DNA from 2 places in the Pseudomonas sp. AC112 genome. Region 2 is predicted to be linked to the other one. Evidence: predicted binding sites of a transcription regulator. Region 2 holds the regulator's gene; the other holds the start of a gene.
What was found. Region 2 encodes FliA, which starts transcription of late flagellar genes. Its sites were predicted from a motif close to CTAAAGTTTNNNNNNNNNNNGCCGNTAA; they were not measured.
Positions count from the first base shown of each region.

Region 1: AC0IYN_RS26695 (methyl-accepting chemotaxis protein) is a predicted target of FliA. The motif match lies at 12,814-12,841, and genes of this name have one in related genera.

Region 1 is NZ_CEEDCM010000001.1:5,715,695-5,730,175, forward strand. Features, by position in the region: gene AC0IYN_RS26635 (class I SAM-dependent methyltransferase) at 1-623, opposite strand, end outside; gene AC0IYN_RS26640 (MFS transporter) at 778-2,016, shown strand; gene AC0IYN_RS26645 (ABC-F family ATPase) at 2,159-3,745, shown strand; gene AC0IYN_RS26650 (MFS transporter) at 3,903-5,078, shown strand; gene AC0IYN_RS26655 (alpha/beta hydrolase family protein) at 5,072-6,109, opposite strand; gene AC0IYN_RS26660 (FMN-dependent NADH-azoreductase) at 6,317-6,928, opposite strand; gene AC0IYN_RS26665 (AraC family transcriptional regulator) at 7,089-8,015, opposite strand; gene AC0IYN_RS26670 (NAD-dependent succinate-semialdehyde dehydrogenase) at 8,173-9,552, shown strand; gene AC0IYN_RS26675 (LysR substrate-binding domain-containing protein) at 9,666-10,574, shown strand; gene AC0IYN_RS26680 (MmcQ/YjbR family DNA-binding protein) at 10,571-10,927, shown strand; gene AC0IYN_RS26685 (DUF1294 domain-containing protein) at 11,478-11,861, opposite strand; gene AC0IYN_RS26690 (undecaprenyl-diphosphate phosphatase) at 11,858-12,688, opposite strand; gene AC0IYN_RS26695 (methyl-accepting chemotaxis protein) at 12,909-14,481, shown strand, end outside.
Region 2 is NZ_CEEDCM010000001.1:4,156,624-4,171,104, reverse strand. Features, by position in the region: gene AC0IYN_RS19300 (ParA family protein) at 1-310, opposite strand, end outside; gene motD (flagellar motor protein MotD) at 362-1,249, opposite strand; gene AC0IYN_RS19290 (flagellar motor protein) at 1,265-2,005, opposite strand; gene AC0IYN_RS19285 (protein-glutamate methylesterase/protein-glutamine glutaminase) at 2,005-3,129, opposite strand; gene AC0IYN_RS19280 (chemotaxis protein CheA) at 3,178-5,382, opposite strand; gene AC0IYN_RS19275 (protein phosphatase CheZ) at 5,394-6,182, opposite strand; gene AC0IYN_RS19270 (chemotaxis response regulator CheY) at 6,201-6,575, opposite strand; gene fliA (RNA polymerase sigma factor FliA) at 6,744-7,484, opposite strand; gene fleN (flagellar synthesis regulator FleN) at 7,481-8,314, opposite strand; gene flhF (flagellar biosynthesis protein FlhF) at 8,420-9,736, opposite strand; gene flhA (flagellar biosynthesis protein FlhA) at 9,749-11,863, opposite strand; gene AC0IYN_RS19245 (DUF6124 family protein) at 12,444-12,647, shown strand; gene AC0IYN_RS19240 (cold-shock protein) at 12,598-12,798, opposite strand; gene AC0IYN_RS19235 (YncE family protein) at 13,296-14,481, shown strand, end outside.

The DNA.
Region 1 (14,481 bases), 1.6 Mb from region 2:
CCGGCCACCTCGCCCTGGCCCTCGTAGACAATCGATTCCTGCAGCACAAAGGGCTCGCGCCGGAAGTAGGAACTGGCCGGCAGGAAGGGGTTTTGCGCACGAGGATCGAACACTTCCAGGAACGGGTGGGTTTCATACATCACCAGCGTACCGCCGGGCTTCAAGGTGCTGGCCACGTGGCGCATGAATAACGCTACGTCCGGCATCCAGCCCAGCACGCCGATGGTCACCAGCGCGATGTCAAAGCGCTCATGCAACTGCGGCGGCAGGTGGTGGATATCACTTTCAACGAATTCAGGGCTGTGGGGCGAGACAGCCGCCAATTCGCAGGCCTGTTGGAGAAAGGCCCGGGATTGGTCCACCCCCACCACCGAGCGTGCGCCCAGGGCAAACAATGAGAGGCTCTCACGGCCATTGTTGCAACACAGTTGCACCACATCTTTACCGGCCACCCCCACGTCTTGCAGTACGCCGGTGAGGGTCGGGTCCAGGCAGGAAAAATCAGCCGCACCCACGCGGTTGAGCAGCGCGTTCCAGGTGTCGGTGGTTTTGTGCAGGCTGGCGGATTGGTCCCAGGCGTCCTTGTTACTGGCGATTGCCTGTTGAGCTGAGGGCATGTCCATTGCGTCTCCAGATATTCAATACAGCGGGGTGGAGAAAATAAGGCAAGTGCCCACGGATTAAAAGCCCACCAGGCAGGCGAAACTTAACGCAGGCCCCGGGGGTCATTAACGCATGCGTGTCCAGCCCTTGGACGCCGCCTGCGAAGCCTTTGCCGTGGCCAATCATTCCGACTTGCGCACTACCCTGTCCCTGGACAGCCTGAATTTCTTCCTGGCGGATGTGCGCGACGGCCTCGGCCCCTACCTGGCCATTTACTTGCTGGCCGTGCACAAATGGGACCCTGCCAGCATCGGCGTGGTCATGACCCTGGCCGGTATCGCCGCCTTGCTCACCCAGGGCCCGGCGGGCGCTTTGATCGACCGCGCCCGCAGCAAGCGCGCCGTGATCGCGCTGGCGGCCATCGTAGTGACCGGCAGTTGCCTGCTGCTACCCTTTGTCAGCTCGTTCAGCCTGGTGGCATTGACCCAGGCCGCCAGTGCCGTCGCCGCCTCCGTGTTTGCACCGGCGATCAGCGCAATCTCCCTGGGCATTACCGGACCGCGTGCGTTCACGCGCCGCACCGGACGCAACGAGACCTTCAACCACGCCGGCAATGCCGTGGCGGCGCTGTTGGCCGGGGGCCTGGCCTACCTGTTCGGGCCTGTGGTGGTGTTCTACCTGATGGCCTTCATGGCGGCGGCCAGTATCCTCGCGATCAGTTGCGTGTCGGCTTCAGCGATCGACCATGACGTCGCACGCGGCTTCGACCCGGCGCATCACAGCGATCAGGAACAACCTTCCGGCATGCGGCTACTGCTGGCTAACCGCCCGCTGCTGCTGTTCGCCATCTGCTGCGCCCTGTTCCACCTGGCCAATGCGGCGATGCTGCCGTTGGTCAGCCAGAAACTCTCGCAGATCAACCTGCAGATGGCCACGCCGCTGACGTCGGCATGCATCGTCGCCGCGCAATTGGTGATGGTACCGATGGCTTGGCTAGTCGGGCTCAAGGCCGACATCTGGGGACGCAAACCCTTGCTGATGGCTGGCTTCATGATCCTGCCGCTGCGGGGCGTGCTCTACACGCTGTCCAGCGATCCGTACTGGCTGGTGGCCGTGCAGATGCTCGACGGCATCGGTGCGGGGATCTTCGGTGCGCTGTTCCCGGTGATCGTCAAGGACCTGACCCAGGGCACCGGACGTTTCAACGTCAGCCTGGGCGCCCTGTCCACCGTCTTCGGCCTAGGCGCCGCGTTGAGTAGCAGCCTGGCCGGTTTCGTGGTGCAACAGGCCGGCTACAACGCGGCATTCCTGACCCTGGCCGGCGTGGCGGCGCTGGCGTTGGCGCTGCTGTGGCTGGCGATGCCAGAGACCTTGGCGAAACCATCCTTCGCCGGACATACAACTGTCGCCTGACATATGCGACAATGCGCGCCAAATTCCAACACACATCCCCAATTTTCTGCTCAGCGACCGGGTTTCGCGCCTTGATGTCGCTGTTGACGCATGCCTGATGGCTCCTGCCGTCACGCTCGCAACCCATTGATAGGTAAAGTAATTGATCTCCACAGCTAACATCACCATGCAGTTCGGCGCCAAGCCGCTCTTCGAGAACGTCTCGGTCAAGTTCGGCGCCGGCAACCGTTATGGTTTGATCGGTGCCAACGGTTGCGGCAAGTCGACCTTCATGAAAATCCTTGGCGGCGACCTCGACCCGTCCGGCGGCCAGGTCATGCTGGAGCCGAACGTACGCTTGGGTAAACTGCGCCAGGACCAGTTCGCCTACGAAGAATTCACCGTGCTCGACACCGTGATCATGGGCCACGAAGAACTGTGGAAGGTCAAGGCCGAGCGCGACCGCATCTACTCGCTGCCGGAAATGAGCGAAGAAGACGGCATGGCCGTGGCCGAGCTGGAAACCGAGTTCGCCGAAATGGACGGCTACACCGCCGAATCCCGTGCCGGTGAACTGCTGCTGGGCCTGGGCATTCCCCTGGAACAGCATTTCGGCCCGATGAGCGAAGTGTCCCCAGGCTGGAAACTACGCGTATTGCTGGCCCAGGCGCTGTTCTCCGATCCTGAAGTGCTGTTGCTCGACGAACCGACCAACCACTTGGACATCAACACCATTCGCTGGCTGGAAAACATCCTGACCCAGCGTTCCAGCCTGATGATCATCATCTCTCACGACCGTCACTTCCTGAACAGCGTGTGCACCCACATGGCTGACCTGGACTACGGCGAGCTGCGCCTGTTCCCGGGCAACTACGACGAGTACATGACCGTGGCGACCCAGTCCCGCGAGCAACTGCTGTCGGACAACGCCAAGAAGAAGGCACAGATCTCCGAACTGCAATCCTTCGTCAGCCGCTTCTCGGCCAACGCCTCCAAAGCCAAGCAGGCCACCTCCCGCGCCAAGGCGATCGACAAGATCCAGCTGGCCGAAGTCAAGCCATCGAGCCGCGTGAGCCCGTTCATCCGTTTCGAGCAGAACAAAAAGCTGCACCGTCAGGCAGTCATGGTCGAAAAAATGGCCAAAGGCTTCGACGGCAAGCCGCTGTTCAAAGACTTCAGCTTCCAGGTTGAAGCCGGCGAGCGCGTGGCGATCATCGGCCCGAACGGTATCGGCAAGACCACCCTGTTGCGCACCCTCGTCAACGAACTGTCCCCGGACGCCGGCAGCATCAAGTGGACCGACGCGGCGGAACTGGGCTACTACGCCCAGGACCATGCGCATGACTTCGAAGACGACGTCACCCTGTTCGACTGGATGGGCCAGTGGACCCAAGGCGAGCAGATGATCCGTGGCACCCTGGGCCGCATGCTGTTCTCCAATGACGAGATCCAGAAGTCGGTCAAGGTGATTTCCGGTGGTGAGCAAGGCCGCATGCTGTTCGGCAAGTTGATCCTGCAAAAGCCGAACGTGCTGATCATGGATGAACCGACCAACCACTTGGACATGGAATCCATCGAGGCGCTGAACCTGGCGCTGGAGAACTACCCGGGCACGCTGATCTTCGTCAGCCACGACCGCGAGTTCGTATCGTCTTTGGCTACCCGCATCATCGAGTTGAGCGCTACTGGCGTGATCGACTTCAGCGGCACCTATGACGACTACCTGCGCAGCCAGGGCGTGGTGTTCTAAGCACCGCGCGCCGAATAAAAAACCCCGTCCTACGACGGGGTTTTTTATTGGGAATGCATGCCCTGTAGGAGCCCACCCGAGTTTATCGTTAGGCAGCTTCCTTTTCTCTCCTCCCCTTGCCATGATGCCCTCACCGCCCGCCCGCGAACGAGTGCCCATGTCTGCCGCCGCCCCCAGCTCCCTGTCGATCACCCTGCAGATCGTCTCCATCGTCTTCTATACCTTCATCGCGTTTATCTGCATCGGCCTGCCGATTGCGGTCATCCCAGGCTATGTGCATGAGCAACTGGGTTTCAGCGCCGTGGTGGCCGGGGTCACGATCGGGTCGCAATACCTTGCCACCCTGCTCAGCCGTCCCATGGCCGGGCGAATGTCGGACAACGTCGGCACCAAGCGCGCGATTGTGTTGGGGTTGGCGGGAATTCTGGTCAGCGGTGTGCTGACGCTCTTTGCGACATTGCTACAGAGCATGCCCGCCTTGAGCCTGGGCATTCTGATCGTCGGCCGACTGTTGCTGGGCGTGGCTCAAGGGCTGATCGGCGTAGGCACCATCAGTTGGTGCATGGGCGCGGTGGGCGCGGAACACACGGCGCGCTCGATTTCGTGGAACGGCATCGCTTCCTACGGCGCCATCGCCATTGGTGCGCCGTTGGGCGTGGTGATGGTGGCCGAATACAGCTACAACAGCCTCGGCATTGCACTGGCCGTATTGTCCGCGCTGGGCCTGGTACTGATCCGCAATAAACCCTCAGTGCCGGTAGTGCGCGGTGAGCGTTTGCCGTTCTGGGCGGTGTTCGGGCGTATCGCGCCCTTTGGCGCCAGCCTGTGCCTGGCCTCCATTGGCTACGGCACGCTTACCACCTTTATTACGCTGTACTACCTCAATCGCGGCTGGGCCGGTGCGGCGTACTGCCTGACGGTGTTTGGCGTGTGCTTTATCCTGTCGCGGTTGGTGTTTATCTCTGCCATCAGCCGGTTTGGCGGCTTCCGTGCCGCCATCGCCTGCATGACCATCGAGACCCTGGGCCTGACGCTGCTATGGCTGGCGCCGTCGACGGGCGTGGCGTTGATTGGCGCAGGGCTGACCGGTTTTGGCTTGTCGCTGGTGTACCCGGCGCTCGGCGTAGAAGCCATCAAGCAGGTGCCCAATAGCAGCCGTGGTGCAGGCCTGAGTGCTTACGCGGTTTTCTTTGATTTGGCCCTGGCGATTGCAGGACCGCTGATGGGCGCCGTGGCACTGAACCTCGGCTATGGCTGGATCTTCTTCTGCGCCGCGTTGTTGTCAGTGACTGCCTTGGGCGTGACCGTTCTGCTCAAGCGTCGCGCTTACTGATCAGCCGTCTGCATTCCGGCGCGGGTGGATTGGCCGAGGGTGTGGCTGAAAAAACGCCCCGCCTCGGAAATCAGGTCACGGTGAATGCCTTCGCGGTCGACACCATCGGCATCGGTGCAAATCGCGGGCATGGCCGCCAACTGATCGCTGTCACACGGCGCCATGAACACGAAGTGCCCTGCCCCGGCCAGCAGTTTGAAGTCCGGCGGTTCCGGCAGCTTGCGCGCCAGGGCCGCCGCGTTCTTGTCCACGGCCACCAGCTTGTCGCCGTCACCGCTGTAGAGCAGCACCGGCACATGCACGTCGGCCAGGGTGTGGCGACCGAACATCAGGCTCAATGGCGCCATCAACATCAAGGCATGAATACGCGGGTCGGATTGCGGTTGCAGGTCGTCACGGTCCACCACCAGTTCGCCCTTGGTGGTGCAGGCGTCGCGGTCTTCCGGGCGCTCCTGGCAGTAACGGCGCAAGCGGTCGAAATCCGGCTTGGCACCGGCCAGAATCAATGCGGTTTCGCCGCCGGCTGAATAACCGATAACCCCCACCTGGTCGACGTTGACGAACGGCGACAGCATCGGATCGCCCAACGTGGCGGTGATCGCTTCGGAAATCTGGATCGGCCGGCCATACAGGTTGCTCACCGTGCCCAGTCGGCTGTGGTCCTTGTAGTTGTCGCCAGGGTGCAGCACCGCCACCACGACGAAACCCTTACGCGCCAGCGATGTAGCCAGGTCGTGCAGGGCCAGGGGCGTGCCGGTGTTGCCGTGGGACAACATCAGCATTGGGAAACGGCCGATGGCGATCTTCGAATCTTCGGTGGCGGCGACGTGGTACGCGCCCAGTTGCGTGGTGTGCTCAAGCCCGGTGGACGGGTAAAAGGCCACGGCTTTCATCGGCTGCAGGTCCAGCGGATCAAGAAACGTCATGCGATGGAAGCCCACACTCCAATGCGGGTGCGGCGCGGGTGCAGCGTGCACTGAAATCAGGCTGCCGAGCAGGGAAAGAACCATAACAGCACAAAGACGCATCATGGGGATGTCCACCTTTGCTGCGTGAGAACCGACATATCGGAGAAACGTCCAGGTTGTTAAACCCATGCTTGCACAACCTGGGCCAAAGTAATGACAGCGGGTAAACGAAAAAACTCCGTACTCCGGTCGTTTTGAGGCGAGCAGAATACAGAGTTTAGGCGCCCGGCTTCAGATTGAAACCGAGGAAAGGCGAAATTTACACAAGCCTTACGCGGCGGCGAACAATTGTTCGTTGATCAGTACGTTGGCGTCGTTCAGGGCTTTGCTGCGCACTTCGTCACCGTAGGCCAGGCCTTCGGCACGCACGATTTCGATGTCGGTGATACCGAGGAAGCCGAACAGCAGCTTCAGGTAGCCTTCATGGGCGGCACCGGACGCTTGACCGGCATGCAGGCCACCGGCCGTGGACACGATGATGACTTTCTTGTTGCCGCACAGGCCTTCGGGGCCGGCTTCGCTGTAGCGGAAGGTCTGGCCGGCGACAGCGATGCGATCGATCCAGGCTTTCAACTGGGTTGGAATGGTGAAGTTGTACATCGGCGCACCGACCACCACGGCATCGGCGGCGAGGAATTCAGCCAGCGATGATGCACTCAGTTCGGCTTCGTGTTTCTGCGCGGCATCACGCAGTTCGGCAGCGGTGCCCAGGGCGCCCAGGGTCGCGCCGGAGAAGTGGTTGATGCCTTCGCTGGCCAGGTCGCGGTAAGTCACTTCCAGGCCCGGCTCCGCCGCTTGCCAGGCCTTGACCACACCCGCGCTGAGCTGACGGGAGGCCGAGTTGTCGCCGAGGATGCTGGAATCGATATGCAACAGTTTCATGGGTGAACTCCAAGTGAGGATCGCGACGTGGCGATCAAGTGGAGTTGATCCTACAGATGATCCGAATAAACGATTAGAGGGCCAAAATGCGACTGTTTGTCCCGCTGATGAGACAATCCAACCAGCGGGCAGATTGCAATGCACTCCCAACTCACCCTGCTCAGTGGGACGACACGTAAATCGACGCCGACGTAGGCGCCGGCAATGCATAGGTGCGCTTCATCCACTGGATCTCTTCCTGGGGCGTGCGGCCGAAGAAGCGCTTGAATTCGCGACTGAACTGCGAAGCGCTTTCATAGCCGACCTTGGCGCAGGCCGAGGCGGCGGTGATATCGCTGCGCAGCATCAGCAACCGCGCCTGGTGCAGGCGAGTGGACTTGAGGTACTGCATCGGCGAGGTGTCCGTCACCGTGCGAAAATGCGCGTGAAAACTCGGCACGCTCATCATCGCTTCCTTGGCCAGTTCTTCTACGTCCAGGTGCTGCTCATAGCACCCATGGATCTTGCGAATCGCCCGCGCCACCTTGCCGAACTGGCCTTGGCGATTCAACGCGGCGCGCATCGAACCGCCCTGCTCGCCCGTGATGATCCGGTAGTAGATTTCGCGCATCAGCGCCGGGCCGAGAATGTGCGCATCCATCGGCACGCTCATGGCCTCCAGGAAGCGCAACAACGACTCACTGAGCAAGTCATCCATGGGCGACGAATACATGCCCCGAGGCTTGGCTTCGACCAACGCCGGAAAGTCATCCAGCGCCACCATCAACTCTGCCGCAACGGTGAAGTCCAGGCGCAGGTACACCGCCAGCATCGGCTCGGCTTCGCTGGCGTCGGTCTCCATGGTGAAGGGCACCGGCACTGACACCACCAGATAGTGCTGGGCGTCGTACAGGTAAATCTCATCCCCCAGGAAACCGCGCTTGCGCCCTTGGCAGACGATCACAATGCCAGGGTCGTACAGCACCGGCACGCGGTGCAGTGGGCGGTTGGACCGCAGGAAGCGCACGTCATCCAATGCGCTCAGGTTATAGCCTTCGACAGGCGCCAGGGTGCCCATCAGCTCGATGATTCTGTCTGTACGGTCCATGGTCACGGGCCCTTGGTTAAAGCGCCACGGTACCCCGTGACCGGCAGCGACGCTACGGACTTATAGGAATAGGCAATCAGCACATTGGAATGGATATTCGCTCGAACACCGCATGCCCGTAGCCTGAAACCGTACGTTCAGCCCTCGGAGATCCCCCATGCTTATCGTCTACAACCCTGCCACCGGTGAAGAAATCGGCCGCGTCGCCAAGAACAGCGCAGACGAGGTCAAGGCCGCCGTCGACCGTGCCTGCGCCGCGTTCCCCGAATGGTCCTCCAGGCTCGCCAAGGAGCGCAGTGAGCTCCTGCGCCGCTGGCATGACGCGGTGAAGGCTGACAAAGAAGCCTTCGCCGAACTGCTCTGCCGCGAAAACGGCAAATGCCTCAGCGAAGCCCGCGGCGAAATCGACTACGGCCTGGGCTTTATCGAGTGGTACGCCGAGGAAGCCAAGCGCGTCTACGGCGACACAATCCCCACCCACGACCGTAACGCCAATGTGGTGGTGACCAAGGAAGCCATCGGCCCGGTGGCCGCCATCACACCCTGGAACTTCCCGTTCATGATGATCACCCGCAAGGTCGCCACTGCTCTGGCGGCCGGTTGCACCATGGTGATCAAACCCGCCGAGGACACCCCGCTCACCGCCCTCAAGCTGCTCGAATACGCCCGCCAGGCCGGTATCGCGGAAGGTGTGCTAGAGGTGGTGGTGGGCGACCCCAAGGAAATCGGCCTGATCCTCACGGGCGACCCGCGCATCCGCAAGATATCCTTCACCGGCTCCACCGGCGTCGGCAAATTGCTCGCTGCACAATGCGCGGCGAGCATCAAGAAGATGACCCTGGAGCTGGGCGGCAACGCGCCGTTTATCGTGTTCCAGGACGCCAATCTGGATGAGGCGGTGAAGGGACTGGTCAGCGCCAAGCTGCGCAACTCCGGCCAAGTGTGCATCTCGCCAAACCGGATCTTTGTGCAGCACAGCATCCTTGAAGACTTCATCAAGCGCGTAAAGCAGGCCGTGGCCGAGATCGAAGTGGACCAGGGCCTGCGCGAAGGCTTCGTGGTCGGCCCGCTGGTCAATCAACTGGGTTTTGACAAGGTTGTGCGCCTGGTGGAAAACGCCAAGGCCGCCGGCGCCAAGGTCTTGATGGGGGGCAAGCCTCACGCCAAAGGCGGCCTGTTCTACGAGCCGACGGTGTTGACCGGCCTGCAGGACGATTCTGCGCTCGCGACCGAGGAGATCTTTGGGCCGGTGTTTGCGATCTATTCCTTCAAGGACGAAGACGAAGTGATCGCCCGTGCCAACCAGACCGAATTCGGCCTGGTCGCCTATGCCTACACCAGCGCGCTGGGGCGGTCGTTGCGCCTGTCGCGCCAGTTGGAAGCCGGCATGGTGATTCTCAACTCCGGCTCGGTGGGCACTGCCTCGGTGCCGTTTGGTGGGATCAAGCAATCGGGTTATGGCCGTGAAGGCAGCTATTACGGGATCGAAGAGTATGTGCATGTGAAGTATGTGTTGATGGCGGGCGCACAGTTCTAGGCAGTTCCGCCGAAAAAAAAGCTAGCGCCCACAAGGTGCTGGCTTTTTTTCTGGTGGATTTGCACACGCCAGGCGCGGATAGTTCGTCCCATTGACAGGACAATAGGTTGATCATGCAAGACCTCAACGACCTCTACTATTTCGCCAAAGTCGTGGAAGCCGGTGGCTTCGCCGCAGCCGGGCGACTGCTGGGGATTCCCAAGTCGCGGCTGTCGCGGCGCATTGCCGAGCTCGAAGAACGTCTCGGTGCACGCCTGCTGCAACGCACTACCCGCCAGTTGACCCTCACCGCCGTCGGCGAGCGCTACCTGCGGCATTGCCAGGCGATGCTGCTGGAGGCGGAAATGGCCGATGAGGCGGTGGCCAGCATGTCCAGTGAACCCCGTGGGCGACTGCGGGTGAGCTGCCCGGTGGGCATGGCCCAGCACATCCTGCCGGAGTTGGTCGCAGGTTTTCTCGCCGCCCACCCGCAGGTGCAATTGGAGATGACCCTGGTCAACCGCCGCGTCGACCTGGTGGCCGAAGGCATTGATGTGGCGTTGCGGGTACGCGAACTCGGCGATGAAGACCCGCTGCTGGTCACCAAACGCCTGCGTCAGGCACAGACCGTGCTGGTAGCCAGCCCCGCGCTGATGCTCGGTCGCCAGGTGGCAACCCTGGATGACCTCAAGCAATTGCCGATCCTCGGTGCACTGGAGGCGGACCGCTTGGTGCATCAACGCATTCTCGATCCCCAGGGCAACGCTCACGATTTGGCGATGGAGGCTCGGCTGGGGATTGACGACTTTATTGTGCGCAAGGCCAGCGCCATCATGGGCCTGGGCTTTACCGTCTTGCCGATGATGTACTGTGAAGAGGAACTGGCCAGTGGCCGCTTGGTGCAATTGCTGCCGGAATGGTCCTTGCCGGGTGGCTGGCTGCAAGCGGTGTACCCGCATCGCCGTGGCGTGTTGCCGGCCATTCGTGCCTGGATCGATTACCTGGAAGAAGGGTTCAAAGGGTGTGGAGACCGCCTGTTATGAAGATGAATGAAGCCCAAGTCGCGACGTTCTGCCTGAGCCTGCCGGGCGCGCGGGAAGACTACAAGTGGGGTGGCGTGCGGGTGTTTTCGATTGCGGGCAATAAGATGTTTGCGCTGCAGAATCTGCGCGGTGAGTCGTTGGCGTTCAAGGTGGACAAGGAGTTGTTCCTGGGGCATGTGGATCGCCCAGGTATTCACCCGGCGCCGTATCTGGCGCGGGCGCAGTGGGTGATTATGAATACGCCCTATCCGTTGGGGGCTGAGGAGTTGCGGGGTTTGTTGCGGCGGTCACATCAGTTGGTGGTGAGTAAGTTGCCTAAGCGTACGCAGGTTGGGTTGTTGTTGGAGGCGTAGGTAGTTGGGTATGGCGAGGGGCCTGACAGCCGAGGATTCTCTAACTGTTGCCCCGCGATCCAAAAATGTGGGAGCTGGCTTGCCTGTGAAGGCGGCCTGACAGCCGACCACTCTCTAACTGTTGCCCCGCGGTCCAAATGTGGGAGCTGGCTTGCCTGCGAAGGCGGCCTGGCAGCCGACCTGGATGTTGGATCAGACCGGGTACATATCCGTTACTTGGGTAACGGCTGCTATGGGTTCCGCCCTTACGGCGGGTCACTTTTGAAAAGAGCCCAAAAGTAACCAAAAGGCTCTTGCCCCAACACTCGGCACCTCGCTCACGCTCGGTGTGCCCGTAATCCGACAGGTATTTGGGGGGCCGCCGCCACGCGCCATCCATGGCGCGGGGCGGCTAAACCGGCATCCCTGCCGGTTTACCCCCCAAATCCCTGTCGAATTCCGGCCAGCGTGTTTGATGGGGCGCTTAAGATCAAAAGCCAGATCAACATCAAGAGCGGCTCGCTTCGCATCGTGGTTGGCGTGGTTGGCGTTGGTTGCTACGAAGTTGTAGTTATAGGACTGACCACAGGGTGCCGCCCAGGAACAGTTGGTCCAACCAGAACACTTGATGCAACAGCACGATCACCCAGAACAGCACTTGATAAGACACCTTCCGCGTCTTGTGCCGGAATACTTGTTGGGCAATCAGCGCTCCTGGCCAGCCGCCCGCGAGTTCGACGGCGTGGAGAATGTTTTCCGGCGTGCGCCAGCTGTCGGTGCGCGCCTTGCGTTTGTCGCTCCAGTAAAGGAAGAACGCGATCACGCTGACAAGGCCATAGGCCGCCAGTGGGATAACGGTTTCGCCGCGTTGCCACACCAGCACCGAGCCCAGCAACGGCGCAGCACACAGCAGCGCGAAGATCGCCGCTTTCAGGCGGGGGTGCTGGATCATCATGCCTTGGCGGCCGCCCAGTCGATCCAGCCGAACTGCCAGGTCGCCAGGATCAGCAGGCCGAATGCGATGCGGTACCAGGCAAACGCGGCGTAGCTGTGGCTGGCAATGAATTTGAGCAGGCCCTTGACGGCAATCATCGCGAAGATGAAGGAGGTCACGAAGCCGATGGCGAACACCGGCAGGTCCGCGGGCTGGAACAGGTCACGGTATTTATAGCCCGAATACACCGCCGCACCGACCATGGTCGGCATTGCCAGGAAGAACGAGAACTCGGTGGCGGTCTTGCGGGACAGGCCAAAGAGCAGGCCGCCGATGATGGTCGAGCCGGAACGCGAGGTGCCCGGGATCATCGCCAGGCACTGGGCCAGGCCGACTTTGAGCGCGTCTTTCCAGGTGATGTCGTCGACGGTTTCGGCGTGTACTTCGTGCTGGCGGCGTTCGGCCCACAACATGATGATGCCGCCCACCACCAACGCCGTGGCCACGGTGATCGGGTTGAACAGGTAGTGGTGAATCAGGTCGGCGAATATCACCCCCAACACCACCGCCGGCAGGAAGGCGATCAACAGGTTGACGGTAAACCGCTGGGCCTTGCGCTGGGTCGGCAGCCCGCTGACCACTTCGAAAATCTTGCCGCGAAATTCCCACACCACCGCCAGGATTGCGCCCAGTTGGATAATGATGTTGAAGGCGTTGAAACGGTCGCCGGTAAAGTCGAGCAAGTCGGCGACGATGATCTGGTGGCCGGTACTGGAGATCGGCAGGAACTCGGTAAGCCCCTCCACAATGCCAAGAATCAATGCCTGAATGGCGGTCCAAAAATCCATGCTTCCCCCAAAGGTCATGCTCAACGGCATGCCTTATTAATCTTTTTTAGTGGTTCACTGACGACAGAGGCCGGTGCTGATTTTCAACGCCGGCCTGCAAAAATTTCGTGAAAAATCAGACGGTACTCAGGTTTTGCGATTACAGGCCGAAAGCCTATCAGACAAGTCGGAAAAGTCGATGCAGCCCCCACAATTATAAAAAGCACGGAGTGACAGGACGATGAACAGTTTGCGCAATATGTCGATCAGCCGGCGCCTGTGGCTGATCCTGATAGTCGCCGTGCTGATGCTGCTGGCCCTGGGTTTGCTGATGCTCAAGCAGATCCATGACGACCTGTACCAGGCCAAGCGCCAGCAGACCCAACACGTGGTACAGACCGCCAGCGGGATCCTGACGTTTTATCACAGCCTCGAAACCACCGGCGTGATGACCCGCGACGCTGCCCAGAAGCAGGCCTTGAGCGCGGTACGCGGCTTGCGCTACGACCATGACGACTATTTCTGGATCAACGACCTCACGCCCGTGATGATCATGCATCCGGCCAACCCCAAGCTCGATGGCCAGAACCTCTCGGCCATCCGCGACCCGGACGGGTTTGCCGTGTTCAATGAGTTCGTGATCCTGGCCAAGGCCAAGGGCGCCGGCATCGTCAATTATCGCTGGCCCAAGCCCGGGGCCGACGCGCCAGTGGCCAAGACCTCGTATATCCAGCTGTTCGAACCCTGGGGCTGGATTATCGGCTCGGGCGTGTATGTGGATGACGTGCAGGCCGAGTTCAGCGGCCAGGTGTGGAAAGCTTCGTTCATCGGCCTGGGGATCGCGCTGGTCATGGCGTTGCTGGTGTCACTGATCGCGCGCAGTATCGTGCGGCCTTTGCAGGATGCGGTGAACGCCATGGGCAACATTGCCAGCGGCGAAAGTGACCTGACCCGCAGCCTCGACACCCATGGCCGGGACGAAGTCACCCAACTGTCCCAACACTTCAACAGCTTCACCGCCAAGCTGCGCCAGGTGGTGAGCCAATTGCAGGTGTGCGCCAACGCCCTGGGCCAGTCCTCGCAGGAGCTGGGCAACAACGCCACCCAGGCTCACGACCGCAGCCAGCAACAATCGCAGCAGATGGAGCTGGTGGCCACCGCCATCAATGAAGTCACCTACGGCGTGCAGGACGTGGCCAAGAACGCCGAACACGCCGCCAGCGAAATGCGCGACGCTCAGGCCCAGGCGCAACAAGGCCAGGTCAATATCGACGGCAGCCTGCAGCAGATCGACCAGCTCTCCGGCACCATCAGCCAGGCGGTGGAGGTGATCCGCACCCTGTCCGCCGAAAGCACCCAGATCGGCAGCGTACTCGAAGTGATCCGCTCCATTGCCGACCAAACCAACCTGCTGGCCCTCAACGCCGCGATTGAAGCCGCCCGCGCCGGTGAACAAGGCCGTGGCTTTGCCGTGGTGGCCGATGAAGTGCGGCTTTTGGCCCAGCGCACGCAAAAATCCACTGCCGAGATCCAGGGCATGATCGAACGCCTGCAAGGCCACTCGGAAGCGGCAGTCAAGGTCATCAGCGACAGCCACAGTGCCTCGCAACTGACCATCGAACAGGCCGGCCAGGCCGGTGCCAGCCTGACTGCCATCGGCCAGGCCCTGCGCAACCTCAACGGCCTCAACGCCTCGATCGCCAGCGCCACCCTGCAACAGGCCCATGTGGTCGAAGACATCAACCAGAACGTCACCCAAGCCGCCGGTCTGTCCCACAGCACCGCGTTGGCGGCGGAACAGTCGAGCGTGGCAA
Region 2 (14,481 bases):
CCGGCGACTGGCGCTCAAGGGTGGCCAGGGCGGTGCTGGAGGGCAACAGGGAAATGCTTTCGTTGCTGGTGGGCAGCAGCAGTTGCCCCGGCAGATCGGCCGGCACGCTACCCTTGTGCAGGAACAGGTCGTAGTTACTGTGTTCCAGTGCATCGGGGTCGTAGCCGAAATAGCTGGTCATGGAGCCGTGAGGGTCCAGGTCCACCACGACCACACGCTTGCCCGCCTCGGCCAGCAAGCCGGCTAAGGCGATGGAGGTGGTGGTCTTGCCGACTCCACCCTTTTGATTGGCAACTGCCCAGACTCTCATTCGGTTGGTTCCTCCCGGCAGGCACAGGCGCGACCGAGACATTGCATAAGGTTATTGAGCCGGCGACGGAGAATTGACGGCGCTCTGACGAACCGGCGGTTTTACAGGGGGCGGTGCAGTTTGTGTGCCAGCCCGCTTCAAGGCTGCATCCGGCGTTGCATTGGCGGTACCGGTACCGGTCAGGCTGCGGCGCACATCCAGATTGCGCGAGACCACCAACACCACCCGACGGTTACGCGCGCGCCCCTCCACCGTGGCGTTATTGGCCACCGGCTGGAACTCGCCATACCCCACCGACGCCAGGCGTCCGGGGTTCACGCCCTGCATCGCAAGCATGCGCACGATGCTCGCGGCACGCGCCGAAGACAGCTCCCAGTTGGTCGGGTACTGCGCGGTGCTGATCGGAAAATTGTCGGTAAAGCCTTCCACGTGGATCGGGTTCTCAAACGGCCGCAAGATCGCCGCCACCTTGTCGATGATGGTGAATGCCTGGTCACTGGGCATCGCATCGGCACTGGCAAACAGCAGGCTGGAGTTCAGCTCGATCTCCACCCACAGCTCATTGCCACGCACGGTCATCTGGTTGGAACTGATCAAATCGCCGAACGCAGCGCTGATGTCATCGGCGATGCTTTTCAGCGGGTCGCTGGTGCCGCCCACGCCAGCGGCGGTTTCATCGCTGTCGTTGACCAACGGCTTGGCCGGCGTCACGGTCTTGGGCCGTTCTTCGCCGATGGGGATCGGCTTGAGGGCGCGGTCGGCGTCGTTGAACACGCCAATCAGCGCCTGGGAAATAACTTTGTACTTGCCTTCGTTGATCGACGAGATGGAGTACATCACCACGAAAAACGCGAACAGCAAGGTGATGAAGTCCGCGTAGGACACCAGCCACCGCTCGTGGTTGACGTGTTCTTCAGGCTCGCGACGGCGACGGCTCATAATCGATATCCCCCATCAATCCATGAAGCCCTGGAGCTTCAATTCGATGGAGCGTGGGTTCTCACCCTCGGCGATCGACAGGATGCCTTCCAGCAACATCTCGCGATAACGCGACTGGCGCATGGCAATTGACTTGAGCTTGCTGGCCACCGGCAACAGCACCAGGTTGGCACTCGCCACGCCGTAGATGGTGGCGACAAATGCCACGGCAATGCCGCTGCCCAGTTGCGACGGATCGGCGAGGTTGCCCATCACGTGGATCAGGCCCATCACCGCACCGATGATGCCGATGGTCGGCGCGTAGCCGCCCATGCTTTCGTAGACTTTGGCGGCGTTGATGTCGCGACTTTCCTGGGTGTAGAAATCCACCTCCAGGATGCTGCGGATCGCTTCCGGCTCGGCACCGTCCACCAGCAATTGCAGGCCTTTGCGTGCGTAGCTGTCCGGCTCGGCGTCAGCCACGCCTTCCAGGCCCAGCAGCCCTTCCTTGCGCGCGGTGAGGCTCCAGTTGACCACGCGGTCGATGCCGCCAGGCAAGTCGACACGTGGCGGAAAAATGATCCAGATAAGGATCTGCATGGCGCGCTTGAAGGAGCTCATGGGCGACTGCAGCAACGCCGCGCCCACGGTGCCGCCGATCACGATCAGGGCGGCCGGGCCGTTGGCCAGGGCGCCGAGGTGACCGCCTTCGAGGTAGTTGCCGCCGATGATCGCGACAAACGCCATGATGATGCCGATCAGGCTCAATACATCCATCAGAGGCAGGCCTCCACCAGGTGCTTGCCGATGTCGTCCAGGCTATAGACAGCGTCGGCCAGGTCCGCCTTGACGATGGCCATGGGCATGCCATAGATCACGCAGCTGGCTTCGTCCTGGGCCCAGATTGCGCTGCCGCCCTGCTTGAGCAGGCGCGCGCCTTCACGGCCATCGGCGCCCATGCCGGTGAGGACCACCGCCAGAACTTTGTCGCCGTAAGACTTGGCTGCCGAACCAAAGGTGATGTCCACGCAGGGTTTGTAATTCAGGCGCTCATCACCCGGCAGGATTTTGATCGCGCCACGGCCGTCCACCATCATTTGTTTGCCACCCGGCGCCAGCAACGCCAGGCCAGGACGCAGGATGTCACCATCCTCGGCTTCCTTGACGCTGATGCGGCACAACTTGTCCAGGCGCTCGGCGAATGCCTTGGTGAACGCCGCGGGCATGTGCTGGATCAGCACGATCGGCGCCGGGAAGTTGGCAGGCAGTTGGGTCAATACGCGTTGCAGTGCGACCGGGCCGCCGGTGGACGTACCGATGGCGACCAGCTTATAGGCCTTGCGCTTGGGCGCGGGCGAATGAGCGGCAGCAGGCGCAGCGGTCCGCACAGGCGCAGGTGCAACCGGACGCGTCACCGGTGCGGGCGCAGGACGCCCGAACGAGGTCGCCGGCGCCACAGCGGGAGCTGGCGTCGGCGCTGGCGTGCTGAACAGGCTGCGACGGTTACTGCGCGAAATGCTGTGCACTTTCTCGCACAGCATCTGCTTGACCTTCTCGGGGTTGCGCGAGATGTCTTCGAAATTCTTCGGCAGGAAATCCACCGCGCCAGCGTCCAGCGCATCCAGGGTGACCCGGGCGCCTTCGTGCGTCAGCGAGGAGAACATCAACACCGGGGTCGGGCAGCGTTGCATGATGTGCCGAACTGCCGTGATGCCATCCATCATCGGCATCTCGTAGTCCATGGTGATCACGTCCGGTTTCAACGCAATGGCTTGATCAATCGCCTCTTTGCCGTTGGTGGCCGTGCCGACCACCTGGATCGTTGGATCGGCGGAAAGAATTTCCGAGACGCGGCGGCGGAAGAAACCCGAATCGTCCACCACCAGGACCTTGACTGCCATAAACACTCCGTTAGGCGGGGCGGGCAATACCGCCCTGCCCCACCAGAATCAAATACGCCGAGCGGCGTAACGCTTGAGCATGCTCGGAACATCGAGAATCAGCGCGATCCGACCGTCACCGGTGATGGTCGCACCCGACATGCCCGGGGTTCCCTGCAGCATTTTGCCCAAAGGCTTGATGACCACTTCTTCCTGGCCAACCAGTTGATCGACGACAAAGCCGATCCGCTGGGTGCCCACGGAGAGAATCACCACATGGCCTTCGCGCTGCTCTTCATGCTTGGCCGATGCCACCAGCCAGCGCTTGAGGTAGAACAGTGGCAACGCCTTGTCGCGCACGATCACCACTTCCTGGCCGTCCACCACGTTGGTGCGCGACAGGTCGAGGTGGAAGATCTCGTTGACGTTGACCAGCGGGAAGGCGAAAGCCTGGTTGCCCAGCATCACCATCAGGGTCGGCATGATCGCCAAGGTCAACGGCACCTTGATAACGATCTTCGAGCCCTGGCCCTTGGTCGAGTAAATGTTGATCGAGCCATTGAGCTGGCTGATCTTGGTCTTCACCACGTCCATGCCGACGCCGCGGCCCGACACGTCGGAAATCTCGGTCTTGGTCGAGAACCCCGGGGCGAAGATCAGGTTGTAGCACTCGGTGTCGGTCAGGCGATCGGCGGCGTCCTTGTCCATCACGCCACGCTTGACCGCGATATTGCGCAACACGGCCGGGTCCATGCCCTTGCCGTCGTCGGTGATCGACAGCAGGATGTGGTCGCCTTCTTGCTCGGCGGCCAGGATCACCTTGCCGTTGCGCGACTTGCCCGAGGCTTCGCGTTCTTCCGGGGTTTCCACGCCGTGGTCGACGGCGTTGCGCACCAAGTGGACCAGCGGGTCGGCCAGGGCCTCGACAAGGTTTTTGTCGAGGTCGGTCTCTTCACCCACCAGTTCCAGGTTGATCTCTTTCTTCAGCTGACGCGCCAGGTCACGAACCAGGCGCGGGAAGCGGCCGAAGACTTTCTTGATCGGCTGCATCCGCGTTTTCATCACGGCGGTCTGCAGGTCGGCGGTCACCACGTCGAGGTTCGACACGGCCTTTTGCATGGCTTCATCGCCGCTGCTCAGGCCCAGGCGCACCAGGCGGTTACGTACCAATACCAGTTCGCCGACCATGTTCATGATGTCGTCCAGGCGCGCAGTATCAACCCGCACGGTGGTTTCGGCTTCACTGGCAGGCTTCTCGGCCACCGGTGCTGCAGCGGCACGCGCCGGAGCCGGTGCTGGCGCTGCGGCTGGCGCGGCAGCCGGCTTGGTAGCCGGGGCCGGCGTTGCGGCTTTGGCAGCCACCGGTGCTGCGGTCGCAACCGCTGCGGCCGGGGCCACTTCGCTGAACTTGCCCTTGCCGTGCAATTCGTCCAGCAGGGACTCGAACTCGTGATCGGAGATCAGGCCATCACCCGCCGGTGCTGCACTGGCAGCGGCAGGCGCCGCAGCCGTGGCGGCGACTTCCGGCAAGGCGTCGGCCACGAAGGTGCCCTTGCCATGCAGTTGGTCGAGCAACGCTTCGAATTCGTCGTCGGTAATGTCGGTGCTGGCACTGGCGGCAGGCGCCTGCGCAGCAGCAACCGGTGCGACAGCATCGGCCGCAAACTGGCCTTTGCCATGCAACTGGTCGAGCAGGGACTCGAACTCAGCGTCGGTAATGTCTTCGCTGGTCGGTGCCGCGACGGCAGCCGCCGGCGCCTCTGCCTCGGCCTTCACGGCACTGAGGGAGTTGAGCAGCTGTTCGAACTCGCTGTCGGTCACATCCGGCTCGGCTTCGGCCACAGGCTCGGGAGCCGCCTCAACCACAGGCGCAGCCGAGGTGTCGGCCGGTTCCGCCAGGCGCGCCAGGGCGGCCAGCAGTTCCGGGGTGGCCGCGGTGATCGGGGCACGTTCGCGCACTTCGCTGAACATGCCGTTGACCGCATCCAGCGCTTCGAGAATCACGTCCATCAGTTCCGAGTCGACGTGCCGCTCACCCTTGCGCAGGATGTCGAACACGTTCTCGGCGATGTGACAGCACTCCACCAGCTCATGGAGCTGGAGGAAGCCGGCGCCCCCTTTTACAGTGTGAAAACCGCGAAAAATTGCATTGAGCAGGTTCGCATCATCCGGGCGGCTTTCCAGCTCGACCAGTTGTTCGGACAGTTGCTCTAAAATTTCGCCGGCCTCTACAAGGAAATCCTGAAGGATTTCTTCATCGGCGCCGAAGCTCATGTGGGTGCTCCTTAGAAGCCTAAACTGGATAACAGGTCATCTACGTCATCCTGACCTGACACAACGTCTTCACGTTTATCGGCATGAATCTGCGGACCTTCACCCTTGGCGAGATGTTTTTGTGGATCTTTTTCCGAGAGGATCGCTTCGCGGTCATGTTCAATGCCGGCAAAGCGGTCAACCTGGCCTGCCATAAGCACCAATTTGAGCAAGTTGCTTTCCACTTCGGTGACCAACTGGGTCACACGCTTGATCACCTGGCCGGTGAGGTCCTGGTAATCCTGGGCGAGCAGAATGTCGTTGAGGTTGCTGGAAACCGTGCGGTTTTCCTGCTCGCTGCGTGACAAGAACCCGTCGACCCGACGCGCCAATTCACGAAACTCTTCAGCCCCCACTTCCCGGCGCATGAAGCGGCCCCAGTCAACGCTGAGGGCCTGGGCTTCGTTGGCCATGCCGTTGACCAGGGGCGTGGCGTTTTCCACCAAGTCCATGGTGCGGTTGGCCGCCGCCTCAGTCAGCCTGACCACGTAGGACAGGCGTTCGGTGGCATCAGTGATTTGCGAAATTTCTTCGGCCTGGGGCATATGCGGGTCAATCTGGAAATTGACGATCGCACTGTGCAGCTCGCGTGTGAGCTTGCCCACTTCCTGGTACAGGCCGCGGTCACGGGTCTGGTTGAGCTCATGGATTAACTGCACCGCGTCGCCAAACTGGCCTTTTTCAAGGCTGTCGACCAACTGGTGAGCATGCTTTTTCAGGGTCGACTCGAAGTCTCCCTGTGACGTTTCTTTATGCTCCATAGCTCCCCCGCGATGGCATTAGCCGTGGATGCGTTCGAAGATTTTTTCGATCTTCTCTTTCAAGGCCAATGCAGTGAATGGCTTGACCACGTAACCGTTAACCCCGGCTTGGGCGGCTTCGATGATCTGCTCACGCTTGGCTTCGGCGGTCACCATCAGCACAGGCAGGCTGCGCAGCTTTTCGTCAGCGCGCACGTGGCGCAGCAAGTCGATGCCGGTCATGCCCGGCATGTTCCAGTCCGTTACCAAAAAGTCGATGCTCCCGCTGTTGAGGATCGGAATCGCCGTAATGCCGTCATCCGCCTCGACCGTGTTAGTGAACCCAAGGTCACGCAACAGGTTTTTTATGATCCGCCGCATCGTTGAGAAGTCATCAACGATGAGGATTTTCATGTTCTTGTCCAATTCGACCTCCAAGCAGTCTTAAACGCGCCCAGCACCTGGACGCGCCATTTCAATCAACAGGCATTACACAAAAAGGACTGCCGAGGGCACCACGGGTCGAACCCGCGAAGGCTGCTTGCCCTCGCGGTATCGTCTGCAGTGTCCCCACACTGCCTGTCAGCGCGCTCGCCACTCTCCCAAACGCCCCCGCAAGCGGGCTGCGCACTGGCTGTGCAACTGGCTGACCCGCGATTCGCTGACCCCCAGGACCTCACCGATTTCCTTGAGGTTCAGCTCTTCGTCGTAGTACAGCGCCAACACCAGTCGCTCACGCTCCGGCAAATTGGCAATCGCGTCCGCCAACGCCCCCTGGAAACGCTCATCTTCCAGGTCACGCGATGGCTCCATATGAGCGCTCGCGCCGTCCTCGTGCAGCCCTTCGTGTTCGCCGTCCTGCAAGAGGTCGTCGAAACTGAACAGGCGGCTGCCCAAGGTATCGTTCAAAATCCCGTAGTAATCGTCGAGACTCAATTGGAGTTCGGCCGCAACTTCGTGATCTTTAGCGTCGCGACCGGTTTTTGCTTCAATTGCGCGAATTGCGTCACTGACCATGCGCGTATTGCGATGCACCGAACGCGGCGCCCAGTCACCTTTGCGCACTTCATCGAGCATCGCGCCACGTATGCGGATACCCGCGTACGTCTCGAAACTCGCCCCCTTGCTCGCGTCGTATTTGGTCGACACTTCGAGCAAGCCGATCATGCCCGCCTGGATCAGGTCTTCGACCTGGACGCTGGCGGGCAGGCGTGCCAGCAAGTGATAGGCGATACGCTTGACCAGGGGCGCGTAGCGCTCGATCAATTCGCCCTGGCTGTCACGGGCAGACTTCTTGTACGCGTTGTAGCCGGTCGCTGTCATAGCACGGGTCCTGCGCTCGTCTGATGCACCAATCGCTCGACGAAAAACTCCAGATGCCCCCGAGGGTTGGCGGGCAACGGCCAGGTATCGACCTTCTGGGCAATAGCCTTGAACGCCAATGCGCATTTGGAACGAGGGAACGCTTCGTAGACTGCACGCTGCTTTTGCACAGCCTTGCGCACACACTCGTCGTAGGGAACTGCGCCGACGTATTGTAAGGCGACATCGAGGAAGCGGTCCGTGACCTTGGTCAACTTGGCGAACAGATTGCGCCCTTCCTGCGGGCTCTGGGCCATGTTGGCCAGGACGCGGAAGCGGTTCATGCCGTAGTCACGGTTAAGCAGTTTGATCAGGGCGTAGGCGTCGGTGATCGAGGTGGGTTCATCGCAGACCACCAGCAACACTTCCTGCGCAGCGCGCACGAAGCTGACCACGGACTCGCCGATCCCGGCGGCGGTGTCGATCACCAGCACGTCGAGGTTGTCGCCAATATCACTGAAAGCCTGGATGAGGCCGGCATGCTGCGCCGGGCTCAGGTGCACCATGCTCTGGGTGCCCGAGGCAGCCGGCACGATGCGGATGCCACCGGGGCCCTGCAGCAGCACATCGCGCAGCTCGCAGCGGCCCTCGATCACATCGGCAAGGGTGTGTTTGGGTGTCAGCCCCAGCAGAACGTCCACGTTCGCCAAGCCCAGGTCAGCATCCAGCAGCATGACGCGACGGCCAAGCTCTGCCAGGGCCAGGGACAAATTCACTGACACGTTAGTTTTCCCGACGCCACCTTTGCCGCCGGTCACCGCGATCACCTGTACGGGATGCATGCTGCCCATTTTATTTCTTTACCTTGTCTTGCTTAGACGCAGGCTACATGGCTTGGCCGCGTGAATCGCTTGCAGACCATCGATGTAGATACATTTCACGGTGTTCATCCTGACTCAACCCACCCGCTTTGCCGGGTTGTGGTAAAGGTCGGCGAACATATCGGCCATCGCTTCCTCGCTAGGCTCTTCTTGCATTTGCACGCTGACTGCACGGCTGACCAACTGATGACGGCGCGGCAGATGCAGATCATCCGGGATCCGCGGCCCGTCGGTCAGGTAGGCGACCGGCAATTCATGACTGATGGCCAGGCTCAGCACCTCGCCCAGGCTCGCGGTCTCATCGAGCTTGGTGAGGATGCAACCGGCCAGGCCACAACGCTTGTAACTATGATACGCAGCGGTAAGAACCTGTTTCTGGCTGGTGGTTGCAAGCACCAAGTAATTTTTCGACTTGATGCCACGCCCCGCCAGGCTTTCCAACTGCATGCGCAATGCCGGGTCGCTGGCTTGCAGGCCGGCAGTGTCGATCAGCACCACGCGCTTGCGCAGCAAGGGGTCCAGGGCGTTGGCCAGGGACTGGCCCGGGTCGACATGGGTCACCGACACATTGAGGATCCGGCCCAGGGTCTTGAGCTGCTCCTGGGCACCAATACGGTAGCTGTCCATGCTCACCAGCGCGATATTCTGCGCGCCGTACTTGAGCACGTAACGGGCCGCCAACTTGGCCAGGGTGGTGGTCTTGCCCATGCCGGCAGGGCCGACCATGGCGATCACACCGCCCTCTTCCAAGGGTTCGATTTCCGGGGTGACGATCATCCGCGCTAGGTGGGCCAGCAACATGCGCCAGGCCTGGCGAGGCTCTTCGATTTCGGTGGTCAGGGCCAGCAGGTCGCGGGACAACGGGCCAGACAGGCCGATACGTTGCAAGCGACGCCACAGGTTGGCCTGTTGCGGCTTGCTGCCTTGCAGTTGGGTCCAGGCCAGCGAGCCAAGCTGCACTTCAAGCAGTTCGCGCAGGCCGTTGAGTTCAAAGCGCATCGAATCGAACACGCGCTGGTCAACCGCAGGCGCCGGAGCAGGCGCAGCAGGACGCGGCGGTTCTTTGAAGGTGGGCTCGACCAGCGGCTCGGCAGCAGTCAGCGGCAAGCCGGCGAACAATTGGCGGTTGGTGGTGGCATCGCTGTCGCCGCGCATGCTCAGTTCAGCCTGGGCCGAGACAATCCGCGAAGCGGTCTTGCGCAGCTCGTCTTCGAGCTCCATGTTCGGCACGCGCGGCGCCAGGGCCTGGGGTGTGTAGTCCAGGGCAGCCGTCAGCTCGACACCGCCGGCAATACGACGGTTTCCGATAATCGCGGCGTCGGCGCCCAGCTCATCACGCACCAGTTTCATGGCCTGACGCATATCGGCGGCGAAAAAACGCTTAACTTGCATAACCCACTACCCTCAGCCGTTGGGCCCTACTGTCGCGACGATAGTCACTTGCTTGTTGTCAGGAATTTCCTGATAAGCCAAAACGTGCAAATTCGGTACTGCCAGGCGTCCAAATCGCGACAACATCGCTCGGACCGGGCCCGCCACCAGCAGAATCACCGGTTGGCCCTGCATTTCCTGGCGCTGTGCGGCGTCGATCAACGAACGCTGCAGTTTCTCAGCCATGCTTGGCTCCAGCAGAACGCCCTCTTCCTGGCCTTGTCCTGCCTTCTGAATACTATTGAGCAATATTTGTTCCAACCTTGGTTCCAAGGTGATCACAGGCAGCTCGGAGTCAAGCCCTACAATGCTTTGGACGATTGCGCGCGACAATCCGACGCGCACCGCAGCCACCAGGGCGGCAGTATCTTGACTCTTGGCGGCATTGTTGGCGATGGCCTCGGCAATGCTGCGAATGTCGCGTACCGGCACCTGTTCGGCCAGCAGCGCCTGCAACACCTTGAGCAACTGCGACAGCGACAGGATGCCCGGTACCAGTTCTTCGGCGAGTTTTGGCGAAGCTTTGCCGAGCAAACCCATCAATTGCTGGACTTCCTCGTGGCCGATCAGCTCGTGGGAGTGTTTGTACAGGATCTGGTTGAGATGGGTAGCGACCACCGTGCTGGCGTCCACCACGGTGTAACCCAGGGACTGTGCCTGGCTGCGCTGGCTGATTTCGATCCATACCGCGTCCAGGCCAAAAGCCGGATCTTTGGCGGTGATGCCGTTGAGGCTGCCGAACACCTGCCCCGGGTTGATCGCCAGTTCGCGGTCCGGGTAGATCTCGGCTTCGGCCAGGATCACGCCCATCAGGGTCAGGCGATAGGCACTCGGGGCCAGGTCGAGGTTGTCGCGGATGTGCACGGTGGGCATCAAAAAGCCCAGGTCCTGCGACAGTTTTTTGCGCACGCCCTTGATCCGCGCGAGCAATTGGCCGCCCTGGTTGCGGTCCACCAGCGGGATAAGGCGGTAGCCGACTTCCAGGCCGATCATGTCGATCGGGGTCACATCGTCCCAGCCCAGCTCCTTGGTTTCCTGGGCGCGGGCCGGGGATGGCAGCAGCTCCTGCTGGCGCGCGATCTCTTGCTGGGCCTGGACCTTGACCGCATTCTGCTTTTTCCAGAACAGGTAGGCACCGCCAGCCGCCATGGCCGCCATGCTCAGGAACGACACATGAGGCATGCCCGGCACGATCCCCATGATCGCCATGATGCCCGCCGCCACGGCCAGGGCCTTGGGCGAGGCAAACATCTGCCGGCTGATCTGCTTGCCCATGTCTTCGGAGCCCGACGCACGGGTTACCATGATCGCCGCAGCTGTGGATAACAACAGTGATGGCAATTGCGCCACTAAACCGTCACCGATGGTCAGCAGCGCGTAAACCTTGCCCGCATCGCCGAAGGTCATGCCGTGCTGGAAGATCCCCACGGCCATGCCGCCGATAAGGTTGATGAACAGAATGAGCAGGCCGGCGATGGCGTCACCGCGCACAAATTTGCTGGCACCGTCCATGGAACCGTAGAACTCAGCCTCCTGGGCGACTTCCAGGCGACGGGATTTGGCTTGGTTCTGGTCGATCAGGCCGGCGTTTAGGTCGGCGTCAATCGCCATTTGCTTGCCGGGCATGGCGTCAAGGGTAAAACGTGCGCTCACCTCGGAGATCCGCCCCGCGCCCTTGGTGACAACGACGAAGTTGATGATCATCAGGATCGCGAACACCACGATACCGACCACGTAGTTACCGCCGATCACCACCTCACCGAAGGCCTGGATCACCTTACCGGCGGCGGCGTGGCCGTCCTGGCCGTGCAGCATGACCACACGGGTCGACGCCACGTTCAGCGCCAGGCGCAGAAGGGTCGCCACCAGCAGAATGGTCGGGAATACCGCGAAATCCAAGGGCCGCAGGGCATACACACAGACCAGCAATACCACCACAGACAGGGCAATGTTGAAGGTAAAGAACACGTCGAGCAGGAACGGCGGCATCGGCAACATCATCATTGCCAGCATCACCAGCAACAACAACGGCACACCCAGATTGCCTCGCGAGAGGTCAGTCAGGGTGCTGCGGGCGTTGCCGAGCATTTGAGAGCGATCCACCACCGGTATTCCTCGTGTCCTTTGAAGCAAAGTTTTGACGCAATTGGGCGTCTTGCAGGCGGTATTGCAAGAAGCCTTCCAACTTTTGCTTTGGCCCTTCGATGACCTCCCAAGCGACCAAGCAAGCCGGTTGTAAATCAATTCAACTGTGGGAGCGGGCTTGCTCGCGAAAGCCGTGGGTCAGATAGCACATTCGGCGACTGATAGTCCGCTTTCGCGAGCAAGCCCGCTCCCACATTTTGGATTTGTGTTCACCGGCCGCTACCGAGGAAATTTCCGACAAGGTTTTGGGGTTGCCTCTAGGAAAGCCGCTCTCTAGTCTCCGTACACCGCTGCAAACGCAGTGGTCGGGCGTCGCGGCCCGGTTTACTACGGAACAAAAGCACCATCTCCCTTTCAGTAAGCGGTTTTCTATCGTCTACTGTGCGGCGCTATGGCGGCTGTGCGCGGGATACCTTCGGGTATGCCGGGTTGTTCCTAGACCGGTCCGCGAACCTGCGTACAGCTGCCACCCTCCATCGCGTCGCGGCGATCAGTGGCGGCTCCACTTTTTAGGAACCTCACAATGATCAAACCCACCCCAAATCCCTCCATCAGTCTGTTTACCGTCGTAGACACTCTCAAAACCGAAGACCTGCTGGTCAACCTCACCGAAACCCTCGCCTCGGCCGACGCGCTGATGAGTGATTTTGCGTTTGAATTGGGAACGATCATCAAGCTCATAGGACGCGGACGTTCTCGGCCTGAGCGCCTTTGGGCCCTTGCGTAACCTCGAACTCCACTTTTTGGTTCTCTTCAAGCGTCCTGAAACCGTCGGCCGTGATGACCGAGAAGTGGACAAATATATCGCCCCCATCGTCTTGAGTGATGAACCCAAACCCCTTCTCCGCGTTAAACCATTTCACCGTACCTGTTGCCATTGCCGTTCTCCTGACTTACGGGATAACACGAACCTCAGACGCATAGACTGCATCAGGCCCATGGACTCTCAGAACTTCCACTCGCAGGCCTACGGCAAGCCGAATGCGTCGTGAATCAACGAAATCCACTCGCACATCGCCTTCGCCGCCTTCCAGGGCAATCAAGCCCTTCCCGGATGCTTGATCGTAAGATTTGACGATGCCTCTGACCGCTTTCAACCATTCTCTCTGCATCTCGTCCACAACCTGTTCACAGTACTTAAGGCAATGGAACCGCGAGAACGCTCGTATGACTACTGTCAAAGTTGACAGGTAGAGAGGGATTTTCGATATCCGACGGTCTAACGTGCCTAGCCCCCAAAGCCGTTCGTCGACACTGTCATTTCTCACAGCTAGCCCAAAGTCTCATCCGGCGTTACACCTGTTTGCAGCTACAGCCTACGTCGTGCACAGGGCGTAGAGACCCTCCCCTTAATCGTCTGCAAAGGTTTAGGATCATGACAAAACATTCCCAGCCCCCCGTCCCTGAATCGTCAGACGCTGCGCCTCCGCCTGCAGCAAACTACCCGACGGTACCCCCTGATCCCAGCGACGCTTCGGTCGAACCGTCGCCACTGAATCCCAAGTTTCTGGTCCCCCCCCAACCAGGGAACAGACCCAGAACTCCCGATTCGTTCAACTCGGTCGCCTTCGCCGATTTACCGCTCTACATCCCCAATGTCACCACCCCCTATGTCGGTTATCACGGCGCACTCAACATTGCAGCGACAGAAGTTCACAAGGAACTCGGCGTACTGTTCGTTTTACTACCTTATCTGGATAGAGCTGAGTTCGACGTGCTGCACTTGTTTTACGGGGATGAATTAGATTACGTCGCTGCCTACACCATCACCAAAGACGATATCGAAACTAATCGGCCCATTCCGATGTATGTCCCCCCAAATCGCATCATCCATGGGCCTGTCAGCCCCGTGTTCATCAGAGTGAGCATCTTCGGAGGTGGTACGGCGGAAACCCTGCATCTGAACCTGTTCGTTGATAAGGCACGTCCAGCAGACGATAATCCGATAGCCAGCACAGTGCAAAACGAAAACCTGCACTTGCCCATATTTCCTCAAGACCTTATTGACTTTGGCGTGGGTCCGGATGACATCGGCGTGCCCATTGCTGTGCGAATCAAACACTACCCCGTCGATACCTCGCGACCTGCCAACACATTCCGCAAAGTACGCGACCGTATTCGCCTGAGTATCGGCGGCAGGATCATCCCGCATAGCGTGACAGAGGGTGAAGCTGGCGGGACGGATGACATCTTCATCCGGGTCAATACGTCGGATTGGATAGCCATCGGCACCGGCTCCCATGTCTGCGAGTATGAAGTGGTCGATGAAGCGGGCAACCACTCCGACGGCTGGTCGCCCGCGCAGGTCCTTGACGTAATGTTGGAGGATGGTGCTGAACCGTTGCTGCCAATTGCCTTTGTCCAGGAAGCGCCGGATAACATCCTGGACCATGACACGTTGGTGGGCGATGCCCATATCTTCATTTTCATCAGCGGTAATGGCTATGCCATGGGCGATATCATCCGGGTTACGATCAATGGGCGCACCGCAGGCGGCGAGCCCCTTATCACCAATTATGACTCGCCCCCCCTGACCTCTACCACCGCGTTCTACCTCACGC